Arcticibacter tournemirensis: one gene and its partners. The protein of the gene in region 2 interacts with the protein of the main gene of each other region in a pairwise test. Links are inferred from orthologs where the notes say so. Each region holds a gene or a part of one and is shown on either strand. Other genes may lie near its edges.

Region 1 (5,697 bases), on a different replicon or contig from region 2:
ATACCCCCCACTTTGAGTATATTTGCAGCGCAGTTGCTCACGGCATCACCAATGTTGGCCTTAAATATAATATTCCCGCAATATTTGGAGTTCTCACTACAAATAACCAGGAGCAGGCTTTGGAAAGAGCAGGGGGAAAACATGGCAATAAAGGGGAAGAAGCGGCGGCCACAGCTATTTTAATGGCTGATCTTCAACGCTCCCTCTGCTAAAAACCATTTATACTCTTAAATGGTTGTATTAGAAATTTTTAATACCTTTACTTTTCGAAACTTTATGGGTGCCTTTTTCCGTAAAAGGGAATAGTGCACAATTAGAATTTAACAATTGTTAAGATGAAGAAATTTACTGCAGGTTTACTCCTGCTGATGTTTGTAGCAATACTATTAGGGTCATGTTCCTCTAAAGTATGCCCTGCCTATAATTCTTATCCCAGGTCAAAAAGGGGCTAATCCGCCAATTCAATTACTTTTTGAACCTCTTAGGATACATTAAAAAACTGATACTATGAATTGGATACCGTTGGAAAGAATAGACCAGTTGCAGGAAATTAAGGATGCAACAGGGTATAGTATATTATTTAAGCATAGCACCCGTTGTGCTATTAGCATGATGGCAAAAAGAAAGTTTGAATCAGAATGGGCATCTCTGCCATCTGAAACGCCAGTCTATTTTTTAGACCTTCTAAACCATCGTGATATTTCAGCTGCCATTGTACAGCTATTCCAGGTTCATCACGAATCTCCTCAATTACTGTTAATCAGAGATGGCGAATGTATTTACCATACATCGCATGGAGAAGTATCAGCAGACGAGGCCTCCGCACAGATGAGGTTTTAAATCATAAGCACAATGTCAAATTCCACCGGGAGACAGCGGGTTTCCCGCAACTAAATAGCTACCTTTGTTCTATGATTGAATTGCCGGTAATTCCAGCCAGTGAAACTCAAAGAAGGCCTAACTGGTTACGGGTAAAGCTACCTGTAGGAAAAGAATATGCAAATGTAAGGGGATTAGTTGATACTCATAAGCTTCATACGATCTGTGAAAGTGGTAACTGCCCGAATATGGGAGAGTGCTGGGGTGCTGGTACTGCTACTTTTATGATCCTGGGGAATATCTGCACCCGGTCCTGTTCTTTTTGTGCCGTAGCTACGGGGAGGCCTCATGCAGTGGATCTTGACGAGCCGAACAGAGTGGCTAACTCAATCAAGCTCATGAACGTTAAACATGCCGTTATCACATCGGTTGACCGTGACGACCTTAAAGACGGCGGCTCCATCATATGGGCCGAAACGATCAAAGCGATCAGACGTGAAAGTCCCCAGACCACAATGGAAACCCTGATACCCGATTTCAGGGGTATTTGGGAAAATCTTTACCGCGTGTGCGAAGAGAGTCCTGAGGTGATATCCCACAATATTGAAACTGTTAAAAGACTTACCCGACAGGTGCGTATCCAGGCAAAATACGAAAGAAGCCTTGAGGCCCTGAAGCGCATTTCGGAGTTTGGGTTGAGAACCAAGTCGGGCATTATGCTTGGTTTAGGGGAAACAGAAGCCGACGTTATTGAAACCATGCAGGATGTTGCTGATGCTGGTGTGCATATACTTACGCTGGGGCAATATCTCCAGCCGACAAAAAACCATCACCCGGTGTTAGACTGGATCCACCCCGATCAGTTTGCAAAATATAAAGAGATAGGCCTGGATATGGGTTTCAGGTATGTAGAAAGCGGACCATTGGTACGTTCTTCCTACCATGCCGAAAAACATCTGTTTGATCAGATAAGGTAAGCGCAGTAATTCGCCGTTGACTATAAATACCTGAGAATTACTTCGGGAAGCGCTTCTATCAGGCGGGATGGAGGGACCACGTATCCTTGCACACTTTCTCCAGCGATACCGTGAAGATATACCCCCATGATTGCTGCGTCCTCGGGTGTGTACCCTTGCGCAACAAACGAAACGATCATTCCTGTCAACACATCTCCCATCCCTCCTGTTGCCATGGCAGGTGTACCGGTGGGGTTAAACAAACACCGTCCTTCAGGGGTGAAGATAATGGTATAGCGATTTTTCAGTACAATGGTACAGCCAAGGGTAACTGCCCGGTCTATTCCCGTTTCCAGTCGTTCCCACCAGCTTGTATGTTCACCAAAAAGCCTGTCGAACTCCTTGACATGAGGTGTCAGCACCGAGAACTCGGGTACGAGCTGCATTAATTCATAATTAGATGATATAAGGTTGAGCCCATCTGCATCAATCACAATCGGCTTGGCGAAGTTTTTTAAGGTATCTTTCAATACGTGCAGACTTTTGTCGCCAGTTCCCAGTCCGGGCCCTATACCTGCAGACTGATACTTACCCCACTGCAGGCTTGCCGGAAGCCGGTTTCCTTCTCTCACTACTGCCATTACTTCAGGCATAGCCGCATTTAAAGCATTAAGTCCTTCGGCCGGTATACAGGCAGAAGTTAAGCCGGCGCCGGTATACAAACAGGCTTTGGAGCACAGCAGGGCCGCTCCCATTGTTTCCGGAGCTCCGGCGACCAGCAAAGCGTGCCCATAGGAGCCTTTGTGACTAAAAGGCAACCGCGCTCTTAGCCGATCCCGGATATCATCTTCCGACAGGAGATAATATGGTCCCTCCCCGTCCTGCATAAAGGCCTCGTCAAGACCGATATCCGCAACTTCAAAATATTTAAGATATGGTGATGAATCGGGCAGAAGAAAGTTAAGCCTGGCCCGTTGAAAAGTTATGGCCAGGTCGGCCCGAAATACCGCGTCAGTCCTTCCCACAGCTCCTTCCGCTTTAAATCCGCTTGGGATGTCCACAGCTACCTTAGCTCCATCTAATGTATTCAGCCACAGTACCAAATCTTTCCATTCCCCATCAAGCGGCTTATTAAGTCCCGAACCTAACAAAGCATCAATGATAATATCCGCATTCTCCGGACCGGCATCCGCAGCCCTGTAAATCTCTTTAACTTCCAGGTCAAGAGATTTAAGTCGATCGAGATTAATATTAAAATCAAGGCTGCTCTTTTCCGAAAAACGGGCTATGATTACTTTAATTCGTTCGTATCCTTCCTTATGGAGTATCCGCGCGATCGCCAGACCGTCGCCTCCGTTGTTGCCGGTGCCACAATAGACCGAAATGGACAGCGTCCGGTCTGAGAAATCTTCCATAAACAATTCAACGAACGCACGGGAAGCATTTTCCATCAAGTCCAAAGACTGAATTGGTTTGTTAGCAATGGTGTAAGCATCTGCCTCCCTTATTTGCGATGATGTCAATAGCTTTAACATAGGCCTTTCTATTATCTGTAGAAATGCTGGTATCTCCTCTCAAATAAATCAAATCCCCCGTCGGAAAGGGATTCGATCGCATCAATGGAACTCTTGCCCTCCTTTAATTTCAGAAGCAATTTCTTAGTGAACGCAGGAGTAGACTTAGCCATAAAATAAACAATACTATATGATACATTATACATATAATCCAGCTTTGATTTACTATTCATCCAGGCCTCGTCGTCAAGTTGAAGGAATTCAGTTAGGTTCACATCTCCGCCCTGGATCTCGCGTTTAACAGCTGAAATCCTCGCTGTCTGAACAGCCACAGACACCTGTCCGTATGCCACGGCCATCGACTCAAAAAATACCGCCAGCCCTTCGTTAAACCAACGGGGTATGCCTCCTATATTATGATGCATAAAACTATGGCTCATCTCGTGGACGAGAGTTCTTATAAAGTCGTTAGTACGGTAGACAAAAATCTGTTTTAAACGTGGAGAATAAAAGCCGGTTTTGGAGACCACGTCTGATGCGGCTGCAAGACTGGCTTTTTTGTAATCCCCAAAGTTCTTATACAGGTTAATGGTGATCAGCAGACTGTCGTTTCTCCGGGTATCAAACAGGCCGTTGTAGATCTGCGACTCGTATTCTGACAGAAGCTGAATATTCTCTCTCTCCTGTTCTGTCAGTTTAAAGCCGATTTCGTTAATAAGGAGCTTCTGCGGTAGAGCTTTTTGAGCCAACAGCAGAAATAACACCGACAACAGGAGTTTAGATTTCATTATATATAAAAGGCTGAAACGACAGCCAACATCTTTAACGTTCCATTTCAAGTTTCAAAAACCTGGCAGTATGGCTCTTTTCCTCTTTGAGTAAATTCTCAGGAGTACCCGAGAAAAGTATCTGGCCACCACCGGCACCACCCTCGGGCCCCAGGTCTATTACCCAGTCGGCTACTTTTACCACATCAATATTGTGTTCTATCACCAGCACGGTGTTACCGTGGTCAACGAGACGATTGAGCACTCCAAGCAATACGTTGATATCTTCAAAATGAAGTCCTGTCGTAGGCTCATCGAGGATATAAAATGTTTTTCCTGTATCCTTCTTGGATAACTCAGTAGCAAGTTTTACACGTTGTGCCTCTCCTCCTGATAGAGTGGTTGACGACTGACCGAGCTTGATGTAGCCCAGGCCTACCTCATACAAGGTATTAATTTTCCGGTAAATAGATGGAATCGGTTCGAAGAAACTAACAGCCTCCTCTATGCTCATGTCTAAAACGTCGCTGATCGATTTTCCACGATATCTCACTTCGAGTGTTTCCCGGTTATAACGCCTTCCCTGACATTCTTCACAAGGCACTTGTACGTCGGGCAGAAAGTTCATTTCAATTACTTTCATTCCCGCGCCCTGGCATGTTTCGCACCTTCCTCCTTTTACATTAAATGAAAAACGGCCTGGTTTATAGCCCCTGATCTTAGCCTCCGGCAGCTGCACAAAAAGATTTCTTATATCAGAAAACACTCCTGTGTAAGTGGAAGGATTCGATCTGGGAGTACGGCCTATAGGGGCCTGATCTATCTCAATTACCTTATCTATATGCTCGAGGCCTTCGATCTTCTTATAAGGCAGTGGATGTTTCTTTGCCCTGAAGAAATGGTGATTAAGAATAGGATACAGTGTTTCGGCAATCAGGCTTGACTTACCACTGCCCGAGACACCGGTGATGCAAATAAATCTGCCCAGCGGAAATTCCGCGGTCACATTTCTCAGATTATTTCCGGTGGCATGCTTCAGTATCAAAGAATGCCCGTTGCCCTTCCTTCGTTCAGCAGGAACAGCAATCTCCTTTTTACCATTGAGATAGGCCGTTGTAAGAGTGCTGGCCTTTTTGATTTCCTCAGGCTTTCCCTCTGCTACCACCTCCCCTCCATGAACACCTGCTGCGGGGCCCATGTCGATCACGTGATCGGCTTCAAGGATCATATCCTTATCATGCTCCACTACAAGCACAGAGTTGCCAATATCCCGAAGGTTTTTTAAGGCAGATATAAGTCGTGCATTGTCGCGCTGATGTAAACCAATGCTCGGCTCATCCAGGATGTAAAGTACGTTAACCAGTTGCGACCCAATCTGAGTTGCAAGACGGATTCGCTGCGCTTCACCGCCCGACAAGGTCTTTGCCGTCCGGTCAAGCGTTAAATAATTCAGGCCAACATCCAACAGGAAGCCAATACGTGCCCTGATCTCTTTTAAGATCTCTTTAGCTATTATATTTTGCCTTTCATCAAGGCGACTTTCAACGTTTTCGAACCAGTCAGAGAGACTATTTATATCCATGGAGGCAAGCTCGAAAATATTCTTATCCCCCAATTTAAAGTGAAGCGACTCCTTTTTTA
Region 2 (5,557 bases):
TGTTCCAGGATAATCCTGTATCTTGCCGTTATTTGCAAAAGCCCTGCCAGGATATGGCATAGAAAAAGCAATGTTGTACTTTACCATTAGTAAATTTACTTTTGCAGTTGTTCGGAGAATAACATCAACGGATAATTTATTTTTTGCAAATTTAGTTTAAAAAAGCATCTTTTTAAAATGAAGGCAGCTCGTTTACAAAAGCTTTTGGAATTTTCTGAAAAAGAAACATCGGACCCTTTTCTAAAGTATGCACTGGCTACCGAGTATTTAAATCTTGGCGACACAGAATCAGCTCTGAAATATTTTGAAGACCTTGTCTTAAATCATGAAGATTATGTGGGGACTTATTATCATTTGGGTAAGCTATATGAGGGGCTGGAGAGAACCGAAGACGCGCTGAAGACCTATCAGAAAGGAATGGACGTGGCCAGCCGTGCCGGGAACACTCACACCCTATCAGAATTACAGGCAGCGTACAGGTCTGCAAACTTAAACTACGAGGACGACTGATTTGAATGCCAGAAAACTTCTTTTTTTGCGTGACGCCGCATTGTTCACGCTCACCGCATTCGGCGGACCGCAGGCACATATCAGCATTCTTCTGAAAGAATTTGTAAAAAAGAGACAGTATATCAGCGAAAGTGATCTTCTTGAGCTTAATGCATTTACTCAAATACTTCCCGGCCCTTCTTCTACACAGACGATTATAGGTATTGCTTATAAGGTGGGTGGGTTACAGATGGCGTTGCTTACTTTCCTGGTCTGGATCATTCCTTCCGCTACTGCTATGTGTCTTATCGCCCTGGCATATTCTTCTCTTGGCCAGAAGGAAAGGTTTGATCACGTTCTGCAATTTGTTCAGCCTGTTGCCGTTGGCACAGTAGGCTATGCCGCTTTCACTCTGGCCAGATCCGTTTTAAAAACGAGAACAACGATGTGGCTTGCAATAGGAGCGGTTATTGTAACTCTTATACTCAAAAATGCATTTGTGTTTCCTATACTTATACTCATTGGAGGAATCATTTCTTCAGCTCTGGAAACCACTGCAGAGGAAAATGCGCTGAGGGTAAAGTTATTTGCTGGGATTAACAGAAATAAAGTACTCTATTTCCTTGGTGTTCTGCTGGTATTTGCGATTCTCGGTGCAATTATAAATCAAACCTCGCCGTTCAGTTTACCTATTCGTCTTTTCGAAAATTTCTACCGTAACGGAATTATTATTTTTGGTGGGGGACAGGTGTTGGTACCGCTGATGTTTACCGAATTTGTCGAGATGAAACATTATCTTTCGTCAGAGCAGTTTATCACAGGGTATGCTTTTCAGCAAATCGTACCGGGGCCGACCTTTTCGTTTTCATCATTCTTAGGAGCAATGGCAATGAAAAATTCAGGCAGTGGAATAGGGGGGCAAGTTGTAGGCAGCATTGTAGCAACCCTCGGAATTAACTTACCTGGAGCGATCCTTGTATTATTTTTTGTTCCTTTTTGGAGTGACCTGAAAAAGATCACCAGAATAAAGAATTCTTTGTCGGGAATTAATGCTGTTGCTGTAGGCTTTATTATAGCGGCCTTTATATTCCTAATGAAACCGATAGGAGTGAGCTTCCTGTCTATGGGACTGGTGATCTCAACTTTTCTTATTCTATATCTAACCAACATCAGGACACCCTTTCTGATTATAGCAGGTGTTCTGATGGGTTTGCTGGTCTAGCTAGAATGGAGGTTCTTCATCTATATCATCCATCCTGGAGGGGCGGATGATAAAGTTGCCTGGTTTATCGAAATCGGATGAAGGCGCCATGCCGGCAAAAGGATCGGAACCTCCAGATAAAGCAGCTGAAGCTGAAAAGTCTTCTTCCAGGTCGGCGAACTTAACGTATTTACCAACGAAGCGTAAAGGAACGGTTCCGGTTTCGCCATTACGGTGTTTCGCAATGATTACTTCACCTACACCAATAGTCGATCGGCCCTCTTCATCCTCTGTTAATCCATAATATTCAGGGCGATAAAGGAACAATACCATATCGGCGTCCTGCTCAATGGATCCTGATTCACGTAAGTCTGACAACATTGGCTTTTTGCTTGCGCCAGGGCGGCTTTCTACTGCACGACTCAGCTGCGACAGCGCTATCACAGGAACATTCAGCTCCTTTGCCACAGACTTTAAAGCTCTTGATATACTACCAATCTCCTGTTCACGGTTTCCGCCGCCTTTTCCTTCGCCTTTACCATGCATCAGCTGCAAATAATCGACGATGATCATCTGAATATCGTATTGAGCTTTTAACCGCCGGCATTTTGCTCTGAACTCAAAAATATTGAGAGCGGGGGTATCGTCGATGAAGAGGGGGGCTTCGGTAAGCGTGCCGATCTTCGAATGAAGCTGCTGCCATTCCCACTCAGCAAGACTGCCTTTACGCAGTTTTTCCTGCTCAATTTCTGCTTCGCCCGAGATCAAACGATTAACGAGCTGAACGGATGACATTTCCAGAGAGAATACAACTACCGGCTTGCCAAATTGTACAGCCGCATTACGGGCACAACTTAAAACGAAGGCCGTCTTACCCATTGCCGGACGTGCTGCTATAATGACAAGATCGGAAGGCTGCCATCCTGAAGTCATCCTGTCAAGTGCGGTAAAGCCCGAAGGAACACCCGTTAACCCGTCAACTTTATCACGAAGCTTTTCGAGTGATTCGAGTGATTCACGCACGATGTCGTCCATTTTTCTCGTATCCCGTCTGAGGTTGTTCTGGGCTATATCGAACAGATTCTTTTCTGCGAGATCAAGAAGGTCGAAAATATCGGTAGTATCCTCATAAGCGTTGCTAATGATATCCGTAGAGATACGTATCAACTCACGCTGGATATATTTCTGAGAAACAATGCGGGCGTGAAATTCTATATTGGCAGCAGATACCACACGGTTGGTAAGCTCTGTAATGTAATAGGCGCCGCCGATCATTTCAAGATCACCTTGCTGCCGCAGTTGAGCTGTAACTGTAAGAATATCGACTGGTGATGACTTCTGAAATAAGGCATGTATAGCCTCAAATATTTTCTGATGACTTTCTTTGTAAAAAACTTCCGGCTTAAGAATATCTATTACGGCAGAAAGGGCATCTTTTTCAAGCATTAATGCACCAAGCACCGCTTCTTCGAGGTCTACAGCCTGGGGAGGAAGTTTTCCGAGGCCACTGACCAAATTGTTTAATTTGGTACGCCGCTCCGAAAAGGGCATAATTTTTCCTGAATAGTTGCCTTGATTTTCCTTTTCTAAACTCATCGTTGCAAAAGTACACAATAAGCTTGTTTTGTTTGTACACAAGGGCAGTTTTACACTTACTTATTTTTGTTAAAAAACCGCCTTTTCTATTCACAATTGAATGTGGAAAATATGTTAATAGTCCAGAAGATGAGGCTCTCAGCCTTATTTAGTTTATGTTAATAACTTTTGATTTTGTTAGAAACGAAATAAAAGCGACCGGGAAAAGCCTATTTCTGATTAAAATATCAGTACTTTGCATGCTAAAATTTTTATTAATGAACACTAACCCGGATAAGCCAGCGCAGGAAAACAACCAAATGGTGTTTGGAATCCGCGCGGTAATTGAGGCCGTAAAAAGCGGGAAAGATATTGAGTCAGTTTACGTGCAGAGAGGCCTTACAGGAGGCCTGTATCTTGAGCTGAAGGCTGTTCTGAAAGAACATCAGCTCGTCTTTCAGTCGGTTCCCATAGAGAAGCTTAACCGCATTACCCGTAAGAACCACCAGGGGGTTATAGGTATCATATCTCCGGTAACCTATCAGAACATTGAAAATATAATTCAGGAAGTGTATGAGCGGGGAGAAGTTCCCCTGATACTGCTGCTGGATGGCATTACCGACGTTCGTAATCTAGGCGCTATTGCAAGAACGGCAGAATGTGCCGGCGTTCATGCTCTTGTTGTTCCTGCAAAGGGTTCAGCCCAGATCAATTCAGACGCTATCAAAACGTCAGCAGGAGCGCTTTTTAAAATCCCGGTGTGCCGTCACGACAGTCTGCTAAAAGTATGCCGTTACCTTCGCGAGTCAGGCTTACAAATAGTGGCATGCACCGAAAAGACGAACGACTATCTTTATACTGTTAACTACACGGTTCCTACGGTTGTTGTTATGGGATCTGAGGAAAGCGGTATTTCATCAGAAATAATACGTACAGCTGATCATCTTGCAAAAATTCCAATGCACGGCGAAATAGCGTCACTCAACGTTTCAGTTTCTGCGGGAATCATTTTGTATGAGGTGGTCAGACAGAGAATGTGATTGCAGGTTGTGGGTTGTGGGTTGCAGGGATATCAATTAAAGAGCGGGGATATGGAGAAAGCCTGTAACAGGCTTTTTAAGTTTCCTGCATCGCAACCTCAACATTCAACTCACAACCCACAACCCACAACATACACCTCATAACTCTAAATGTATTCCGTGCCAAATTTCGATTTTACGTCTGAGACGATCTCTTTAACTCTTTGTTCCTGACTTTTGTGGCAGATCATTAAGGTATTATTTGCTTCCACAACGATGTAGTCATCCAGGCCTTGTAATACTACCAGTTTATCAGGCGGTACATTAACAATACAATTTGACGAATCGTACATCATGACTTTTTTCGAATGCTGTACAGCATTTCCGAGGTAATCTTTCTCTGAAAGTTCGTAAACAGAAGCCCAGGTACCGAGGTCGGACCAGCCGAAGTCTGTTGGCAAAACGTAAACATTTGACGCTTTCTCCATAATGCCATAGTCAATAGAGATATTGGTACATTGATAATACGCATTTTGAATAAAAGGCTGCTCGGCAGGAGTATTGAAGTTTTTGTCGCCTTCTTTGAATATCTCATTCATTTCATGAAGGTGCTGATCAAAAGCATTCAGTATGGAGGAAACAGACCATACGAAGATGCCCGCATTCCATAAGAACTCTCCGCTATGCACAAAAGTATTGGCCAGTTCAGCATTCGGTTTTTCGGTAAAGGTTTTCACCTTGTAAAGGTTTCCCTCCAGGGTGTGCTGGGTAAATTGAATGTAACCATAGCCAGTATCAGGTCTCGACGGTTTAATTCCGAGGGTTATCAGGCAATTATTTCGCGATGCAGCATCAAGAGAGAAATTAATATCCTTGACAAATTCCTCTGTATCCAGTATAAGGTGATCTGCGGGAGATACAACGATAGAAGCTTCGGGATTCAGCATCGCGATTTTATGACAAGCATAGGCGATGCAAGGAGCCGTATTGCGCATTACCGGTTCCCCGAGTATCTGGTCGGCAGCCAATTGAGGCAATTGCTCTGCTACCAGCGACTTATAATTGTCGTTGGTGACGATATATATATTTCCGGCAGGGACGATTTTTAAGAAGCGCTCATACGTTTGTTGAATCAGGGTTTTTCCGGTACCAAGGATATCAATAAATTGTTTAGGATGAGCAGTACGGCTAATGGGCCAGAAACGGCTTCCTATGCCCCCTGCCATAATAACAGCATAAAAGTTCTTCATTTAACTTGTAATAAGATTAGTAC
Region 3 (5,447 bases), 2.7 Mb from region 2 along the record:
AATTATCTGAAGCAGTTGTAATATCTTTCACTGAGCCGTCTTTGGTTAAAATATTAATATTACCGTCATTAATGTTATACGCGGTATTAGCAACTATATCAGTAAATACAAAATACGGAACATCTGTTTTATCAATAGGGTAGAATTTCCCGGCTAAAGAAGTGATCTCATCAACTCTTTCTTTTTCAACAGGTGCCATTGTTATTTCCGTTTTATAAAGAGTGCGGCTGAGGATACTTTTACAAAGATGTGAAAGAATAAAGTCCTTTGTTCCTGCCCAAACTTTTATGGACGTATAAATGTCGTAATCATCCAGAGATGAAAAGCATTCCAGGTGAACCGGATCTTCTTCGAAATCCTTTTTTGTGACAGACTTTACCAGGAAATGCTCAAAATTCGGCGTGGCAAAAAGTTCCTCTCCGCGGGAAGCAAGGTATTTTGCCCTCCTGAGGATATTAACAAGCATATGCTCTGCCGAGACAGCGGTTTTATGCAGGTAAACCTGCCAGTACATTAACCTTCTCGCTACTAGAAATTTCTCGATAGAATAAACTGCTTTTTCTTCAATTACCAGTTGTCCGTCGGATACATTGAGCATTTTGATAATACGGTCGAAGCCGATGATGCCTTCAGATACCCCTGTGAAAAAGCTGTCCCGGCTTAGATAATCCATTCTGTCGCAATCCAGCTGGCTTGAAACCAACTGATGGAGGAAGGGCTTATAATAGCGGTTGTTGAAGATCTGCATCGCCAGTTCAAGCCTGTTTCCGAACTGCCTGTTCAGATTGTTCATCAGAAGAGATGAAATATGCTCATGAGATATGCCTTCTACAATAGTATGCTCCAATGCATGAGAGAATGGCCCGTGACCAATATCATGCAGCAGGATAGCTACATTTACAGCCTCTTCTTCTTCCTCAGTAATGATCAAACCTTTTCCTCTGAGGGTTTCTATTGCCATTCCCATCAGGTGCATTGCTCCGATAGCATGGTGAAACCTTGTATGAATAGCCCCTGGATAAACAAGGTATGCCATCCCCATTTGCTTTATATTTCGAAGCCGCTGAAAGTAGGGGTGCTCAATTAAGTCGAAAATGAGCCCTGCCGGAATTGTTATAAAACCGTAAACAGGATCGTTGATTATTTTTTTCTTGTTCAAGATAAATGTTCCCGTCGCAAAAATTGTTAAATTTCCCGAATACAAAAAACGCGTTTTTGCGTTATTATAGATTAGCAATATAAAATCATAAAAATACGACAAAAGATGCAAGGAACCTCAATACTTTGGGCTGACGATGAAATTGATTTCTTAAAACCTCATATCATGTTTCTTACTGAAAAGGGATATGTCGTTAAAACAGTCACAAACGGGAATGATGCTCTCGATGCTTTCAGGAGCGGATACTTCGATATTGTATTCCTTGATGAGAATATGCCGGGCCTCACGGGACTCGAAACTCTTGCTGAAATAAAAAATATAAATCCCGATGTTCCGATTGTTCTGATCACTAAGAATGAAGAGGAACACTTGATGGAAGATGCTATCGGGTCGAAAATTGATGATTACCTGATAAAGCCGGTTAATCCGAAGCAGATCCAGCTTACCATTAAAAAGCTCACTGAAAATAAAAGACTTGTTAGTGAGAAGACATCCATGGCCTACCAGCAGGACTTCAGAAACCTTGGTATGACACTGAACGAGAATCTTAGCTTTGCTGAATGGACGGACGTTTATAAGAAACTGATCTTTTGGGAGCTGTCGCTTGAAAAACTCGAGGATGCCGGAATGCACGAGATATTAACCATGCAAAAGGCAGAGGCGAATGTACAATTCAGTAAGTTTATTGAAAAAAAATACCTTGGATGGCTTAAGGATCCTGAATCGGGACCGGTAATGTCGCATCAGGTATTACGGAAAAAGCTTTTTCCTTCTCTCGAAGCTGCTAAACCGACATTCTTTATCCTTATTGATAACTTGCGTTATGATCAATGGAAGATTATAAACTCTGTACTTACTGAGAGCTTCAGAGTAGACGAGGAAGATACTTATTACAGCATTTTACCCACCGCCACTCAATATGCACGTAACGCTATTTTTTCGGGGTTGCTGCCGATTGATATGGAAAAGCGCTATCCATCCATGTGGCAGAATGATGAAGACGAAGGTGGTAAAAATCTTTTTGAAGAACAGTTCCTCGCTGATCATATCCAACGTGTTTTGCGACGCGACGTCAAGCACTCGTATAATAAAATACTTACGTTTGAGCAGGGTAAAGAACTTTCAGAGAATTTCAATAACCTGATGGGCAACGAGCTGAACGTTATTGTCTATAACTTTGTTGATATGCTTTCGCATGCCCGTACTGATATGGCAATGATCAGAGAGCTGGCAAATGATGAGGCTGCATATCGTTCACTAACTCTCTCGTGGTTTATACATTCGCCACTTCTTGACCTTTTAAAGAAACTGTCGCAGAAAAATATAAAACTTGTTATTACCACAGATCATGGTACTATCAGGGTTAAACATCCAAGTAAAGTGATAGGCGACCGGAATACAAACACCAATCTGAGATACAAGCAAGGCAAAAACCTTAATTTTTCTGCAAAAGAAGTTTTTCATGTCAAAAATCCGTATGAAGCGTTCTTGCCTAAGCTCCACGTTAGCTCAAGTTTCATTTTCGCAAAAGAAGACAGTTATTTTGTGTACCCCAATAACTACAATCATTTCGTGAATTACTATAATGAAACTTTTCAGCACGGAGGGATCTCACTTGAGGAAATAATTGTTCCGTATGTTTCCTATAGTCCGAGGTAAAAAAGACGTAGATGTTCAACATCTGAAATCTCTAACTTATCTTCGTACATGGAATCAAAAGTTTCAGATATAACAGAGCTGTCACGGGTAGCAGACGAATTGCTGTCATTTGCCGGTAATGAGAAGATCTTTCTCCTTTATGGCGATATGGGTGCGGGAAAAACAACTTTTATCAAGACCGTTTGTGCGCAACTAGGAGTTCAGGACATGGTCTCAAGCCCTACTTTTTCAATTGTAAATGAATATAAAGCCACCGGGGGGATGGTATTTCACTTTGATTTTTACAGACTAAAAGATGAAACGGAGGCTCTCGATCTAGGGTACGAAGATTATTTTTATTCAGGAAATTATTGTTTTATTGAATGGCCTGAAAAGATACCTCATCTTATTCCTGAGCATTTTATTAAAGTTAGTATTATTGCTGAAGATGGCGACACCAGACATATTATTGCTTCCAGACAATAGATAAAATTTTTAAAGATATTAAACTGAATTTCGTAAATTCAGCCCAATTTGACCTGATCTGATGATAAATGAACTATCTGACATTGCGAGGCAAGCTATGATTCAACCTCAGGAAGCAATGATGGAGACTAAAAGCCGGAAAAACAGTATCTTCATTGGTATTCCCAAAGAGTCCTCCTTCCAGGAAAACCGTATAGCCTTAACGCCGCTTTCTGTTGCCCTTTTAGTAAACAACGGGCACCAGGTAGTGATCGAGAGCGGCGCCGGTGCTGGTGCTAATTTTTCAGATCAGGATTACAGCGAGCAGGGCGGGAGAATTACCTATGACAAGAAAGAAATATTCAAGTCGGATATTATCGTAAAAATCGGTCCGCCCACCCAGGAGGAAATAGCGATGATGAAACCTTATCAGGTTTTGTTTTCCACTCTTCAGATGGGCTCTCTCAAGGCAGAAAGCCTTGAGGCAATGATGAAGAAAAAGATCACTGCACTCTCGTACGAGTATTTGAGAGATGAAGGTGGTTCCCTCAGCGTTATTCGCTCTATGAGTGAGATTGTAGGAGCAACGTCAATTCTGATCGCTGCTGAATATTTAAGTAATGTTTTTGACGGCAAAGGTTTGATGTTAGGAGGTATCACAGGCGTTCCTCCCACAGAAATCGTTATCCTTGGAGGCGGCACGGTAGCTGAATATGCTGCCCGCACAGCAATTTCCCTGGGTGCGGAGGTGAAGGTGTTCGATAGTTCGATATATCGTCTCAGAAGGCTTCAGAACAATATCGGGAACCGTGTATTTACATCGGTTATCCAACCAATCGTATTAAATAAAGCGATTACCACCTGCGATGTGGTAATCGGCGCCATCCGCTCGGAACATGGACGGAGTCCCTGCATCGTGTCAGAGGAAACCGTAAGCCGGATGAAACCAAATTCCGTGATTATAGACGTAAGCATCGATCAGGGAGGTTGTTTCGAAACTTCCAGGATAACCAATCATACTCATCCAGTATTCAGAAAATATGACGTTATTCATTATTGCGTACCAAATATCGCCTCACGGGTAGCCCGTACAGCGACTTATGCGCTGACGAACATATTCGCACCAATTCTGATGGATATCGGCGAAATGGGAGGTATAATGAATGTCATCTGGGAGAAGCCCGGAGTCAGAAATGCGACCTATCTTTATCAGGGACACCTTACTAATAAAGATCTGGCCGAAAGATTTAATATTCCTCCGAAAGATCTTGAGCTGCTTATAATATCACACCGTTAACAACCTTTATTACATAATGAAATCCTTTATTGCGTACCTAAGCCTCTTATTAATCGTAATAACTGGCACCGTAAATGCACAAAATCATCTGGCCGAAGGCTGGAAGTCCTTCTTAGTGAATGACCGTCAGCTTGCCAAGACAGAGTTTACAGAAGCTCTCAAAAGTTCCGAACAACGGAAAGAGGCTTTGCTTGGTTTAACGCTGCTCTGTATGAATGATACCTATCTCGGGCAGCCATTTACTTATTTTAAGCAGTTCTGCAGCGAAGAGAAAGAGCCGGCGCCCTATATTCATGCGTTGTGGTTTTCCGGCATTCTTAATAGCAACGATCCGGCTGTCCAACTGGAAAGTATAAAGTTCGTGCAGGAACTGGCGGGCAGCAATGATGTAACGCTGGGAACACTCAGGGCAATGGCTAATTCGAGACTGGGTAAATTTTATACAGATAAAAAGAAGTTTATTGAAGCGGAAAAGGCGTTTGCTAAAATCGGTGCATTAGACGAATGGGCCATAGCAGGCGAATTCGAGAATATCTCTGCGAGTGGTTTTGATAAGTCGTACGAAACGTTAAAGCTGCCTGCAGCAGATGCTCTTTTTGTGAATAAATATGGAGCTAAAGTGAAGTGGTTCACTCCTCCTTTCAAACGGAAAGACAAGTGGTTCGACTTCACCTATTACTTTAATTATGAAAATTCGGTAGTCTTTGCCCAGTGCTTTGTAAATAGCCCCCGCCGTCAGGAAGTTCAGCTCAGAGCGGGAGTTTCTGGTTCAATGAAAATCTGGCTGAATGATCAGCTTGTTGTTTCAGAGTCGGAGGAAAGAAATAACGACCTTGACAATTACAATCAGAAAGTAGAGCTAAATGAAGGGTATAACCGGGTATTGGT

Evidence for each region.
Region 1: the proteins of rlmB (region 2) and BDE36_RS22075 interact in binary tests that used the Escherichia coli proteins (3 or more experiments, as listed by UniProt). The link is inferred for Arcticibacter tournemirensis from one-to-one orthologs.
Region 3: the proteins of rlmB (region 2) and tsaE interact in binary tests that used the Escherichia coli proteins (3 or more experiments, as listed by UniProt). The link is inferred for Arcticibacter tournemirensis from one-to-one orthologs.

The regions. Positions count from the first base shown.
Region 1 is NZ_VFPL01000002.1:111,875-117,571, forward strand. What follows is about bases 1,064-4,022. They hold BDE36_RS22075 (NAD(P)H-hydrate dehydratase), read right to left. Parts: upstream 3,311-4,022; coding sequence 1,817-3,310; downstream 1,064-1,816. Other genes in these bases: lipA (lipoyl synthase), read left to right, coding at 1,064-1,796; BDE36_RS22080 (DUF1570 domain-containing protein), read right to left, coding at 3,322-4,022. In the rest of the region: ribH (6,7-dimethyl-8-ribityllumazine synthase), read left to right, coding at 1-212; bacillithiol system redox-active protein YtxJ, read left to right, coding at 508-840; more of lipA, read left to right, coding at 912-1,063; more of BDE36_RS22080, read right to left, coding at 4,023-4,077; excinuclease ABC subunit UvrA, read right to left, coding at 4,112-5,697. UniProt on the Escherichia coli protein: Bifunctional enzyme that catalyzes the epimerization of the S- and R-forms of NAD(P)HX and the dehydration of the S-form of NAD(P)HX at the expense of ADP, which is converted to AMP.
Region 2 is NZ_VFPL01000001.1:3,192,654-3,198,210, forward strand. The notes cover bases 2,606-5,424. They hold rlmB (23S rRNA (guanosine(2251)-2'-O)-methyltransferase RlmB), read left to right. Parts: upstream 2,606-3,543; coding sequence 3,544-4,305; downstream 4,306-5,424. Other genes in these bases: dnaB (replicative DNA helicase), read right to left, coding at 2,606-3,286; BDE36_RS13505 (mannose-1-phosphate guanylyltransferase), read right to left, coding at 4,452-5,424. Outside these bases: BDE36_RS13485 (tetratricopeptide repeat protein), read left to right, coding at 178-510; chrA (chromate efflux transporter), read left to right, coding at 536-1,711; more of dnaB, read right to left, coding at 1,712-2,605; more of BDE36_RS13505, read right to left, coding at 5,425-5,534. UniProt on the Escherichia coli protein: Specifically methylates the ribose of guanosine 2251 in 23S rRNA.
Region 3 is NZ_VFPL01000001.1:540,639-546,085, forward strand. Bases 1,866-4,574 are described here. They hold tsaE (tRNA (adenosine(37)-N6)-threonylcarbamoyltransferase complex ATPase subunit type 1 TsaE), read left to right. Parts: upstream 1,866-2,866; coding sequence 2,867-3,283; downstream 3,284-4,574. Other genes in these bases: porX (T9SS response regulator signal transducer PorX), read left to right, coding at 1,866-2,818; BDE36_RS02340 (alanine dehydrogenase), read left to right, coding at 3,345-4,559. Outside these bases: BDE36_RS02325 (HD domain-containing protein), read right to left, coding at 1-1,159; more of porX, read left to right, coding at 1,265-1,865; BDE36_RS02345 (transglutaminase domain-containing protein), read left to right, coding at 4,576-5,447. UniProt on the Escherichia coli protein: Required for the formation of a threonylcarbamoyl group on adenosine at position 37 (t(6)A37) in tRNAs that read codons beginning with adenine.